Regions from separate parts of the Serratia sp. GW822-FHT06D09 genome, predicted to be linked through region 3. Evidence: predicted binding sites of a transcription regulator. Region 3 holds the regulator's gene; each other region holds the start of a gene.
What was found. The regulator Fur, encoded in region 3, represses iron uptake genes when iron is present. The targets are predictions, from matches to a motif close to ATAATAATGAGAACNACTATCAA.

Region 1 (4,436 bases), on a different contig from region 3:
GTTGCCGTATTTGATGTCCGGGTACAGGTTACGGGCCAGCTTCATGGTGCAGATCCAGGCGCCGTTCATTTCAGGCAGTACGCCGCGATCGAAAGCCGCATTGTGAGCGACATAGTAGGGGCTGCCGAGATAACGCCCGATCGCCACCGCGATCCGCGGTTTCCCTTCGACCATCTGCTCGGTAATGTGGTGAATGGCCATGGCTTCAATGCCAATTGGCCTGTCAGGGCTGATCAAATCGCTCATGGGATTGGTGATTTGCCCGTCAATCAGATCGACAGAGGCCACTTCGACCACGCCGCCTTCCAGCCCGCAGGTTTCAGTGTCTATTACGCGTAAATTCATGGTTTCCTCAGGATGGCTGCACAGGTTTAGCTTAACGGGCCGTTACGCCAATGCCAACCGTTGAAAGCGGGGACGTTATTTCAGGCAACAAAAAACCCGCCTTGGCGGGTTTAACTCTACGGTTAGAAGTTCGCTTACTCGCCGGACGTTTGCCCTTTCTTGGCGCGTTTGCCTGCGCGTTTTTCAGCAGGGGTTTTCAACGGCTTCTTCTTCGCATTTTTTTTGCTATCCATTCCCTTACTCATGATGGCCTCTCAGTTACCTATGGTTGGGTGGGTTGCTCAGCCATTAACCCCCTTACGCCTGTCGGATGCAAGCATGAAAGCAGGTGTTTTAGTTAATCGATTGTTTATAGGTTGAATTTTGTTTTTCAGGAAAGGCTGCTGAAAATATTTGATATGTTATAATATAACAATTAAATCCTAACCGGAGAGCGCCATGACAGTCGTTTCCATGTTAAACCAGCAACAGCTCCTGGCCATGCCGGAGTCTGACTACATGAACCCGGCGCAGCGGGCTTTTTTTCGCCAGCGCTTGCTGGAAGAGCAGCAAAAACTGCTGCAGCACATCGATGCGTTGAAGCGGGATATCGACAGCGGTGAAGTTTCAGGTGACGAAGCGGACAAGGCCGCGCGTGAAGAAGACTTGCGATTGCTGTTTCGCCAGTTGGATCGCGAAAGCCGTTTGCTGCCGAAAATCAGCGCGGCGCTGACGCGTTTGTATAACGGCGACTATGGTTATTGCCGTGAAAGCGGAGAGCCTATTGGCCTGGCGCGCTTGCTGTTGCGGCCAACGGCGGAACTGAGCATTGAGGCCAAAACCGCGCAGGAAATGCGCGAACCGCATCTGCGTAAGCGAGGTTGATTCTACGGCTGGCTCCCAACGGCCAGCCGGTATTTTGCCGGCAAGTCGTATTCATTTTAAGCAAACGAACCTTAACTTGTTGGGGAGCGTAGGAGTTTTCAGGATTTACCGTTGACCAAATGAGTGGCTTCGGCTTTGATGAGGGTATGACCCACAGAGAGACGGAAGCGCCATGGAACAATTACGAGGTTTGTACCCGCCGTTAGCAGCATATGACAGCGGTTGGCTGGACACCGGGGATGGCCACCGGATCTACTGGGAACTGAGCGGCAACCCGAACGGTAAACCGGCAGTCTTTATTCACGGTGGGCCGGGGGGCGGCATTTCCCCTTACCACCGGCAACTGTTCGATCCGCAGCGCTACAAGGTATTGCTGTTCGATCAGCGTGGCTGTGGCCGTTCCAAGCCGCATGCCAGCCTGGACAACAACACCACCTGGCACCTGGTGCAGGACATCGAACGGCTGCGCGAAATGGCCGGTGTCGATCAGTGGCTGGTGTTTGGCGGCTCCTGGGGCTCAACGTTGGCGTTGGCCTACGCACAGACTCATCCGCAGCGCGTCAGTGAAATGGTGCTGCGCGGCATCTTTACCCTGCGTAAGCAGGAGCTGCATTGGTACTATCAGGACGGCGCTTCGCGCTTCTTCCCGGAGAAGTGGGAACGTGTGTTGTCGATTCTTTCAGAGGAAGAACGCAAGGACGTGATTGCTTCTTACCGCCAGCGCCTGACCTCAACGGATCCGCAGGTGCAGCTGGAAGCGGCCAAACTGTGGAGCGTGTGGGAAGGGGAGACGGTGACCTTGCTGCCCAGCAGCGAGTCGGCTTCTTTTGGCGAGGACGATTTCGCGCTGGCGTTCGCCCGTATCGAAAACCACTACTTTACTCATCTGGGCTTCCTGGACAGCGACGATCAACTGCTGCGCAACGTTCCGCTGATCCGGCATATTCCGGCGGTGATCATCCATGGTCGTTACGATATGGCTTGTCAGGTACAAAACGCCTGGGATCTGGCGAAGGCTTGGCCGGAGGCGGAGCTGCATATTGTTGAGGGGGCCGGACACTCATTCGATGAGCCCGGCATCCTGCACCAGTTAATGCTGGCGACCGACAAATTTGCCGGCAAATGACACCGAGCCCGCCACTACGGCGGGCTTTTATTATTTGGATTTCGGTTCGTACGGCAGGCGCGAATACTTGTGCGATTCGGCACGGTAGTGCGCCACGCGTTCGCGGAAATAATCACGCAGGTGTTCGGGCTGTTCACGCTCAACCATTTCGGGGATCACCGGCATGTTGTAGCGCTCTTTGAACGCCACGCCGGAAGCTGCGAGATCAACGTTCACTTTGTCCATCTCTTCTTTGGAAAGCTCTGCCAAATTGTAACCCACCGTATTCTCCTTACTGTTACCGCATTGGATCAGCGCAGAAGGTAATCCACCCGGCGGCGCTTGGCAAGCCTGAAGCGCGCAGGGGGGGAAGGTCACCAATAATCGGTAACGGAAAAGGTTATTTATTATTCGTTCAGCAATGCAATTCATTTATTATTTTAAATAAGAATGATTCGCTTTTTGATTAAATTTACAGATGGAAATAGTTATCATAATTATTTAAATGAATAATTGGTATTTTTTATAACTATTTGATTTTATTTTAATTTAAAATTAAATCATCGATGATGTAAATCAGGTGTGTTTATTTTGTTTTCGTCAGGGCATAATGCGGAAAAATTAAGTTGATACCTGCAAAATAAAGGAATGATTATGCTGACGCCTGAAATGACCAAAAAGCTGAATGAGCAACTGAACCTGGAGTTCTACTCTGCCAACCTGTATCTGCAAATGAGTGCCTGGTGCAGCGATAAAGGCTTTGAAGGTGCCGCGGCATTCCTTAAAGAACACTCTCAGGAAGAGATGCAGCACATGCAGCGCCTGTTCGAATACCTCAGTGATACCGGTGCACTGCCGCTGCTGGGCACCATCGCCGCGCCGCCGGTTGAGTTTGGTTCCCTGGCAGAGGTGTTCCAACAGACGTACGAACATGAGCAACTGATCACCCGCCAGATTAATGAACTGGCGCACGCGGCAATGACCGCTCATGACTATTCAACCTTCAACTTCCTGCAGTGGTATGTTGCCGAGCAGCACGAAGAAGAGAAGCTGTTCAAATCCGTACTGGATAAACTGGCGCTGGTGGGCAACAGCGGCAATGCCCTGTTCTTCATTGATAAAGATCTGAAGAAAATGGGTGTGGCCGGCGAAAACGGTAACGGCCAGGCCTAATCCTTTTGTAGAAAACCGCGTGTCGGCGTTGGCCGGTGCGCGGTTTTTTTATGCCCTGCATTTATCGCGGTTTTACAGCGATATGTGCTACTGGATCGCAAAATGCCAGCGTTCTGCTCGACTTGCATAATGACACTCGTTATCATTTGACGCGATACGCTACAGGGAAGGTTGAGAGTCAAAACAGGGGGTTACTCCCATAATTCTGTTTACCCGTGGCGCAATCATCTGCGGTGGGTTGGGCTGCTGATACATCGCCCTGGCGGTTAGCCTGGCTCCTTATCACCCTCGATTATTGCTTTAAGGGATATCACTGTGATCGGTAAAATTCGGACTTCTTATCGCCTGCTTTCCACCATTTTCGTGCTGTTTGTCGGGCTGTCCTCACAGCAGGCACTGGCGCATGCCCATTTAAAAGTTGAAACGCCGGCGGCAGATGCCAGCGTGAGTCCGGCACCCAAGGTGCTGACGCTCAATTTCTCCGAGGGTATTGAGCCCAACTTCAGCGGCATTAAAATCACCGGCCCAGACAACGCCGAAGTGAAAACCGGCAAGCTGCAGCTCGATGCGAACAACAATACCCAGGTCAATCTGCCTATCGAAGGCGATCTGGCGGCAGGCAAATATAACGTCAGCTGGCATGTGGTGTCGGTCGACGGTCATAAAACCAAGGGCCAATATAGCTTCACCGTAAACTGACCCATGAGTCTGGCGACCCTGTTTGTCCTGTGTCGCTTTGTGCACTTTGCGGCGGTGATGCTGATGTTTGGCTCCAGCTTATTCACCGCCTTATTGTCGCCGCAGCGCCTTTCTCCGTATCTCACCCGTGATGTGCGTCCTTTATTGGTCTCTTGCACCTGGCTTGCCGGGCTTTCCGCTATTGCGTTGCTGGCTATTCAGGCCGGGCAGATGGGGGATGGCTGGGCAGATACCTGGCGGCTGGACGTGT
Region 2 (4,436 bases), on a different contig from region 3:
GCCTCCTGTTATGCCAGCAGTTACAGAAGAATCGCAGGCAATAAAAAAGGCCGCCGAAGCGACCTTTGCATGACTGGCTTTTAAGCTTAGCCCAGAACCAGGCCTGCGATCGACGCAGACAGGATGCTGACCAGCGTAGAACCGTAAACCAGCTTCAGACCAAAGCGGGAAACCACGTTGCCCTGGTGCTCGTTCAGCCCTTTAATCGCACCGGCTACGATGCCGATGGAAGAGAAGTTGGCGAAGGAAACCAGGAACACCGACAGGATACCCAGGCTGCGCGGAGAGAGTTCAGCAGAAACCTTCTGCAGCTCCATCATCGCCACGAATTCGTTGGAAACCAGCTTGGTCGCCATGATGCTGCCAACCTGCAACGCTTCGTGTTTAGGAATACCCATAATCCAAGCGAATGGATAGAAGAAGTAGCCCAGGATTTCCTGGAAGCTCAGGCCGAAGATGGCGCTGAACAGGCCGTTGAGCGCGGCGATCAGGGCAATAAAGCCGATCAGCATCGCAGCAACGATAATCGCGACTTTGAAACCCGCCAGGATGTATTCGCCCAGCATTTCGAAGAAGCTCTGGCCTTCGTGCAGGTTGCCCAGATGCAGTTCTTCTTCTTTGCTGGTGTCATACGGGTTGACCAATGACAGCACGATAAAGGTGCTGAACATGTTCAGTACCAGCGCCGCCACCACAAACTTGGCGTCCAGCATGGTCATGTAAGCGCCGACGATGGACATGGAAACCGTGGACATCGCGGTTGCCGCCATGGTGTACATGCGCTTTTCTGACATCTTGCCCAGAATATCTTTATAGGCGATGAAGTTTTCAGACTGGCCCAGGATCAGCGAGCTGACGGCGTTGAAGGACTCCAGCTTGCCCATACCGTTTACTTTTGACAGCACGGTACCAATAATGCGGATGATAAACGGCAGTACTTTAATGTATTGCAGAATACCGATCAGCGCAGAGATAAAGACGATTGGGCACAGTACCTTCAGGAAGAAGAAGGCCAGACCTTTGTCGCCCATACCGCCGAATACAAAATCAGTCCCTTGCCCAGCAAACCCGAGCAGCTTGTCAAACAGCGCGGCAAATCCTTTTACAAAGCCTAAACCCGCTTCCGAATGCAGGAAAAAATAGGCCAGCAGTACTTCAATAACCAACAGTTGAATAACATAGCGAATGCGGATGCTTTTACGATCGCGACACACTAAAAGTGCCAGGATCGCGACGACCACTAACGCCAACGCAAAGTGCGCAATATGGGACATGTTTGCTCCAAACTTGAGGCAGGCTGAATTTCGGATGTCATTTTATGTAACGCCACGTTTAAAAACGAGAGCTCTATTGCAAATATGGAAAATCATAGGGGGAAACATCTTAAACTTGTACGGTAAAGCATAAAAAATCAAGAGGTTAATCAATCCATATGAAATTCATATTCTTGCGCTAAATGGATCATCCAAAGGATTTTTCCCAGGATAGAACTTCGTTCAGTGCGGTAAATGTTCACTTACCCGCCAAACCCTTCGTTAAACCCGTGGTTATTTTCTATCGCAGAGATAAGCATTACCGCTCTAAATGCACTTGATAATTATTATCATTTACATAAGATAACCACAGGCTTAATAGAAGTAAGGGTTCAGAACATGCTGAACAGTGATGTGGTTGAAACCACCAGTCGCCCTGCCAGGAAGATCAAACTTTCCTTGATGGGCCCCGCATTCATAGCGGCTATCGGCTATATCGATCCCGGTAATTTTGCTACCAACATCCAGGCAGGCGCTTCCTTTGGCTACACCCTGTTGTGGGTGGTGGTGTGGGCCAACGTCATGGCGATGTTGATCCAGCTGTTGTCCGCAAAACTCGGTATTGCCACCGGTAAAAATCTGGCAGAGCACATTCGCGATCGTTTCCCGCGTCCGGCGGTTTGGGCCTATTGGGTTCAGGCGGAAATCATTGCCATGGCCACAGATTTGGCCGAGTTTATTGGTGCAGCGATTGGCTTCAAACTGCTGCTGGGCGTCACGCTGCTGGAAGGGGCGATCCTGACCGGTATCGCCACGTTCCTTATCCTGATGCTGCAAAAACGCGGGCAGAAACCGCTGGAAATGGTGATCGGCGGTTTGCTGCTGTTTGTTGCCGCAGCTTATATGGTGGAATTGGTATTTTCACAACCGCAGTTGGAGCCTTTGTTGAAAGGCATGGCGATACCGGACCTGCCGAACGGCGACGCGGTATTTTTGGCTGCCGGGGTGCTCGGCGCCACCATCATGCCGCACGTGATTTATCTGCATTCGTCATTAACCCAGACCGGCGGTGAGCATTCAAAAGCCGATCGCTACGCGGCCACCAAGTTTGACGTCGCCATTGCCATGACCATAGCCGGTTTTGTTAACCTGGCGATGATGGCTACCGCCGCTGCGGCCTTCCATTTTAATGGCCACAGCGGCATTGCCGATCTCGATCAGGCTTATCTGACGCTGCAGCCGCTATTGGGTCAGGCGGCAGCGACCATCTTCGGACTGAGTCTGGTCGCTGCCGGATTATCTTCCACCGTGGTGGGGACGCTGGCAGGGCAGGTTGTGATGCAGGGATTTGTACACTTTTATATTCCGCTGTGGGTGCGCCGGGTGGTCACCATGCTGCCGTCGTTTATCGTCATTATGATGGGCATGGACGCTACGCGTATTCTGGTACTGAGCCAGGTGCTGCTGAGTTTCGGTATTGCGCTGGCGCTGGTGCCGCTGTTGTCGTTCACCGGCAACCGCGAGCTGATGGGGGAGATGGTCAACAGCCGCAGCATACAGGCGATAGGGAAAGTGATCGTGCTGGTGGTGGTTGGGCTGAACGGCTACCTGCTGGTCAGCAGCCTTCTCTGAGCGGACACCAAATGAAAGGCCGACATTGAGTCTAATGCGGTTCACTCAAGCTCAATATCAGCGGAAACCCGGGCGCCCCGGGTTTCTCGCTCTGTTAAATGCGGGAGATTAGGCGGGCTGACGGCCTTTGGCCGTCAATCATCGTGGTCATGGTGGCGATGATCGCGATCGTCATGACGTCGGCCTTTCCCGTGATGCTTCTCATGGTGCTTATAATAGTGCTTATCGTATTTACGATAGCGCCCCTCATGATAGTAATAATTCTTGCGCCAGTAATTGTTGTCGCGCCAGCGATAACCATCCCAGTTGTAGCCCCGACGATTGCGTTCACCCAGGTACCGACCCTGATGGCCCTGCCACCAGTCGCGGTCGCGCCAGTCATAACCGTCCCAGTAACGGCCGCGATTGTCTTGCTCACCGATACGTAATGAGACGCCCGGCATCAGATCGATACTCAGCCCTTCCGCCTGCGCTGGCTGGATGGCAGGCAGCGTTGACACCACCAACAGAGCGGCCAATAACAGAGGTTTAAACATGAATGCTCCTTTCCGCCGTAGCGGCTTGGCCGGTTTTACAATTAATGAAGCGCGTTCATCAGTTTATAAAACAGCCTTATAGTTTTACCTGCAATATCGGCATATTAGCCTTTGTGGATAGGGTTGAATCTTAGCGGCATTCTTAAAAACGGGGCAGGGAGAGTGATTTAAGATTTGTCTGGCGCGGCCGGCGTTATCGCCGGCGATAAACCGGCGATAATTGTAAGCGATTACATTAATATTTGCTCGATCTGCTTAATTTCATCATCGGTAAAGGTGCGGTTAGCCAACATGCCTACGGCGTCTTCAATTTGGCTGGTCTTGCTGGCGCCAATCAGTGCCGAAGTGACGCGATCGCCACGCAATACCCAGGCCAGCGCCATTTGCGATAGCTTCTGTCCGCGCTGCTGCGCCAGTGCATTAAGTCGACGAATTTTTCCCAGTTTATCCTCGGTGAGCTGATCGGGTTGCAGGAACTGGCTGCCGCTGGCAGCGCGTGAATCCTGGGGAATGCCCTGCAGATAACGATCGGTCAACAGGCCGCCGGCCAGCGGTGAGAAGGCGATAGAACCCACACCGTGTTCTTCCAGCGTATCCAACAATTCTGGCTCCACCCAACGTTCGAACATGGAGTATTTCGGCTGATGGATCACGCAGGGCGTGCCGAGCTGCTGCAGAATGCTGAACGCCTGGCGCGCACGATCGGCAGGGTAGTTGGACAACCCGACGTAAAGCGCCTTGCCCTGTCGTACCAGCAAATCCAGGGCGGCCATGGTTTCTTCCAGCGGCGTATCCGGATCCGGTCGATGGTGATAGAAGATGTCCACGTATTCCAGCCCCATGCGCTGCAGGCTTTGATTCAGGCTGGCGACCAGGTACTTTTTCGAGCCCCAATCCCCATAAGGCCCGGGCCACATGGTGTAACCAGCCTTTGACGAGATGATCAGTTCATCGCGCCAGGACTTCAAATCCGCCTTGAGAATGCGACCGAAGTTTTCCTCGGCGGAGCCGGGCG
Region 3 (4,436 bases):
TTCAAAATCGCCTACCAATTTAATCCCCGGCGTGCGGGAGATATTGCCGAGTGTTGGTCCGACCCGTCTCTGGCGGCAGAGAAGCTGGGCTGGCAAGCCAAACGCAGTCTGGAAAAAATGGTGCGCGATGCCTGGTCATGGCAGAGCAAAAATCCACAGGGTTATGGCTCTTCGCTGCCGCTGTCATCGATAAGGATGCTGGCCGATGAAGCTTAACGACGGGCATTTGGGGGTTATGCAGGATGATCTGTTCCGGGCTGAATATGAGGCGCGGATCAACGATCTAAAGTTTGAGTTTGTGAAATATCAACGTGAGGCTTCGTTGCTGCTGCTGGAGCGTTATCAGCGCGGTGTCGCGCAACTGCGTGAGTGGCGGGCTGCACATGGACATTTATTCGATGCCGCCCGCTGTTCTTCACTATTTTGTGTGCCTACTCGCCCGCTGGCTGCGAGTGAAAAACGGCTGCACCGGATCTGGCTGGGGGGCGCGATACCTGACGACGCCAGAGAGGTTATCTCCCAGTGGGGGGCCGCGCAGCAGGCGGTGGCTAGCACCGAGACGAATGACTGGGTCGGCATGTTATGGGTTTGGGACGCACAGCAGCTGGCAAGGGATGCGTATTTCATCCCCGTACCGGTGATAAAAGGCGGCTACCTGGGGGAGTATGATGCGGGCAACCATCGCCTGCAGGTGCATTCGCTGAGCGAACTGGCGCAAAAAAGGGTCGGCGACAACCTGGGCTTTATCCATCAACTGCACGATAAGCGCTATTACGCCACGCTTTCCGACTACTTCCGTTTTCTGATTTTGATCGAGATGGGGGGGCTGTATATGGATATCGATACCATACCCCACCGGTCGGCGACGCTGTTTTTGATCAAACCAGAGGTGCCTGATTATCTTCAGTTCCTGGCTGAGGGCGAGGTCAGCCACGTCAGCTGGTTGAATCTGTTTCTCGATGAAACCGGCATGATAGTCAGCCGCAAGGGCGATATCTCACTGTGCCGAATGCTGGCGGGGTTGGATCAGATCTTTGCGGCGGAAAGCGGCGAAGTCCCGGACAAGAATTCGGATTATGAACGCAAACTGTTTGATCCCTTTTATCAGCTGTGGAGTCGCCACATAGGCCGCTCTTTCCTCAGTCACGATCGCTTCTGCCAGGATTATGGCGTCCATTATGATGCGCACCCACAGGCCGTCACCTGCGGTATTCGCGGAATGCGTCTGCTGGAGGATGTGATCACCAATGAACGACTACCGCTGTCGCAGGAAGAGCAACACAGCTACCGGCAATGCGTCAGCCGGCTGGAGCAGGTGGACTGGCAGCTTGAGCAGCCGCTGGATCTGGCACGTTATGCGGAAATATTTACCGTTGATGAAGTGCCGCGTATGGCCTATCCAGCGCAGATCCGTTCCGATATTGACCATTACCACTATTATTCCGTACTTTCCCATGACCGCACGCTTGATCGGGTAAACCAGCTATTTGGCGAGTACCTGATCGCCGATAACCGGCGGCAGATTACGGCGGGTAATTACTGGTGTCCGACCGCTGGGGTAGGGGGGGCGGTTTTGCCGGAGCCGGGTGGGGCATTGCATTTTCTGCCTGGACACCAGGCGAGTGAAACAGATAAAACCCGTATGGCGAAGCTGATTTTCAGTACCAGCTACCTTGAGTACTGTTCTGTTGGCAATCGAGCCGGGCTGGATCTGGTGTCATTACAGCAGGCGCAAAATATTGAGCCTTATCTGGGGCTGATCACGGTAGCTTACGATCGGCGTGGAGAGTTTGTCGGTTTTTTTAATGCGGCCACCATTAGCGAGCTGTATGGCATAGAAGCGGATTATCATTATCGCGATGAAATAAGGCCGCTTGATGAGGCTTATGACAGCTTTGTCCAAAGCCAGTGCACTGAGGATGACTATTTCATCTGCAGTCTGGCGATTGAGAGCCAATTCCGCGGGCTAGGGCATTTTAACCAGCTGTTTGCGCAGATAAGGCAGCGAGCACAACAGCACCAGGCGAAAAATATCGTGCTGTGCGTATGGCAACGCAGTGATGCCAGCCAAATCTATCTGAACAAGGGGTTCCGTGTTCGAGGTGTATTCGATCACGCCTGGTCGCTGTTTTTTGATCGGTTGCTGTTTCTTGAGTATGAGCTGTGAAGAGGTTTGCTCATCCGCGTGTCGGCGGGTGGGGGAGTGCTGTGAGTGTAAGTGGGAAGCGAGAGAAGTGCTGTAGAGAAGTGCCGCTGCAATTGTTGTATTTAACGCTGTGAACTTTCCCCGGCCTGTCCGGGGATTTTTTATCCTATTATCGCAGGCACAAAAAAACCGCCGTTAAGGCGGTTTTCAATGCCGGTTAGGACATTATTTTTTGTCGTGCAGGGTGTCGTCTTCGCGGCAGTCACCTGTTTCACAGTGGCCGTACAGGTACAGGCTGTGGTTGGTGAGCTTGATGCCGTGTTGTTTGGCGATATCACGCTGACGCACTTCGATAGACTCATCGCTGAATTCGATCACTTTGCCGCAATCCAGGCAAATCAGGTGATCGTGGTGATGTTGCTGGGTCAATTCGAACACGGACTTGCCGCCTTCGAAGTTGTGACGGGTCACAATGCCGGCATCATCAAATTGGTTCAGTACGCGGTAAACCGTAGCCAGGCCAATTTCTTCGCCCATATCTATCAGTTTTTTGTACAGATCTTCCGCACTGACGTGATGGCATTCCGGATTTTGCAGTACTTCCAGGATTTTGAGTCGCGGAAGCGTGACTTTTAAGCCGGCCTTCTTCAATGCGGTGTTGTTGTCAGTCATGCGGATTCAGTCCTGTTACTATGCTAATCAAGTTGAGGCGTTCTCGCCTTTGGCATCGGTCGGCACAAAGAGTTAATTGCGTCTCATTATAGAACCGGTTGCTCTAAATGGAAACCGCCGGTTGTTAACAAAGCTATAATTGCACAATTGCATGTTATACATGCAACGTCTTGATGAATGGGATAAACCGGAAACTCAGTCTACCTTGATGGTGTGGGAAGTTACAAATCTGTAGCTTCTATTGCAGTAATTTGTACTGCCAATGATGGCCCTGCCGGCACACTATGCACTTTGCAGGGCTTTTGTTCAACCTTTGGCGTTACCCGACGATTTCGGCCAGGCTTAGCTCTTCGACGATTTGTTTTACCCAGCCTTCAACACGTTCGTTGGTCAGCTCAGGTTGGCGATCTTCGTCAATGGCCAGGCCGATGAAATGGCTGTCGTTGGCCAAGCCTTTGGACGCTTCAAAGTGGTAACCCTTGGTCGGCCAGTGGCCTACGATCGCGGCGCCACGCGGTTCAATGATGTCGCGAATGGTACCCATCGCATCACAGAAATACTCTGCGTAGTCTTCCTGATCGCCACAGCCGAACAGCGCAACCAGCTTGCCGTTGAAGTCAATTTCTTCCAGCGTTGGGAAGAAATCGTCCCAGTCGCACTGCGCTTCGCCGTAGTACCAGGTTGGGATACCGAGCAGCAGGATATCGAAAGCTTCCAGATCTTCTTTGCTGCTTTTGGCGATGTCATGAATTTCAGCCACCTCTTTACCAAACTGCTGCTGAAGAATTTTCTGGATCATCTTGGCAATGTTTTCGGTATTGCCAGTGTCGCTGCCAAAGAAAATGCCTACATTAGCCATATCGCGTATAACCTTTAAATTCAATAAATTGCATTCACGATGTTAGCGTAGACTACGATAACACCGATTAAAATGATGCCATGGCAAGAGATTATCTCTTACCGGTAAGTGCGTATCATGCCAGAAATTTACCCCGGGTATTTATCACTTTAATGCGATGCCGGGTGGAATAAAGCGGTGTTGATCGGGCGTCATCCTTAACGCCGCGCCGCATGTGCGGCTGCAATGATCAATGTTCTGGCTGCTCGTCCGCCAGTTGTGCCAGCAGCATTTGCTCAATAAGCTCGCTGCGGCTGATATTACGCTGTTCCGCCAGTTTGTTCAGGGCGTCCACCGCATCCGCGTTGATCTTCAGTTCCACACGCCGTAAGCCACGGACTTTATCGCGTCGAAGCTGATTACGCTTATTGATTCTAAGCTGTTCATCTCGGGATAGCGGGTTGGTTTTCGGGCGCCCCGGACGGCGTTCATCTGCGAACAGATCCAGCGTCGTGCGATCCGTTTGTTCTTTTGCCATAGGTAGCGGTACTGCAAGGGAGTTTGCATCAAAAAGCGCTTACACGCTTCCGGACGGTTCGGTTAACACACTTCGGGCCAATAAACCCTAACCCAAATTCACCCCAGCCTGACGTTAGCGAACACGCTCGGCACGGCGGTAAAATTATAGCGCGCCATATTACCCCAGCAGGTAGAGCGACGACAATGCTTAACTGAGCCGAAAACGCGCTAAGCCGTTATCTTTAGCGCGTTTTTTCATCA

Region 1: ftnA (non-heme ferritin) is a predicted target of Fur. The motif match lies at 2,793-2,815, and genes of this name have one in related genera.
Region 2: AC1RKG_RS19735 (Nramp family divalent metal transporter) is a predicted target of Fur. The motif match lies at 1,591-1,613, and genes of this name have one in related genera.

Annotation. Positions count from the first base shown of each region.
Region 1 covers NZ_JBXALO010000002.1:723,366-727,801, forward strand. The annotation lists gene exoX (exodeoxyribonuclease X) at 1-345, opposite strand, end outside; gene dksA (RNA polymerase-binding protein DksA) at 784-1,209, shown strand; gene pip (prolyl aminopeptidase) at 1,382-2,335, shown strand; gene AC1RKG_RS07190 (DNA polymerase III subunit theta) at 2,366-2,596, opposite strand; gene ftnA (non-heme ferritin) at 2,969-3,487, shown strand; gene yobA (CopC domain-containing protein YobA) at 3,803-4,186, shown strand; gene copD (copper homeostasis membrane protein CopD) at 4,190-4,436, shown strand, end outside.
Region 2 covers NZ_JBXALO010000009.1:76,638-81,073, forward strand. The annotation lists gene AC1RKG_RS19730 (NupC/NupG family nucleoside CNT transporter) at 87-1,274, opposite strand; gene AC1RKG_RS19735 (Nramp family divalent metal transporter) at 1,653-2,885, shown strand; gene AC1RKG_RS19740 (DUF2502 domain-containing protein) at 3,020-3,421, opposite strand; gene mgrA (L-glyceraldehyde 3-phosphate reductase) at 3,652-4,436, opposite strand, start outside.
Region 3 covers NZ_JBXALO010000005.1:45,682-50,117, reverse strand. The annotation lists gene galE (UDP-glucose 4-epimerase GalE) at 1-216, shown strand, start outside; gene AC1RKG_RS13475 (glycosyltransferase) at 206-2,167, shown strand; gene fur (ferric iron uptake transcriptional regulator) at 2,372-2,818, opposite strand; gene fldA (flavodoxin FldA) at 3,138-3,677, opposite strand; gene ybfE (LexA regulated protein) at 3,907-4,194, opposite strand.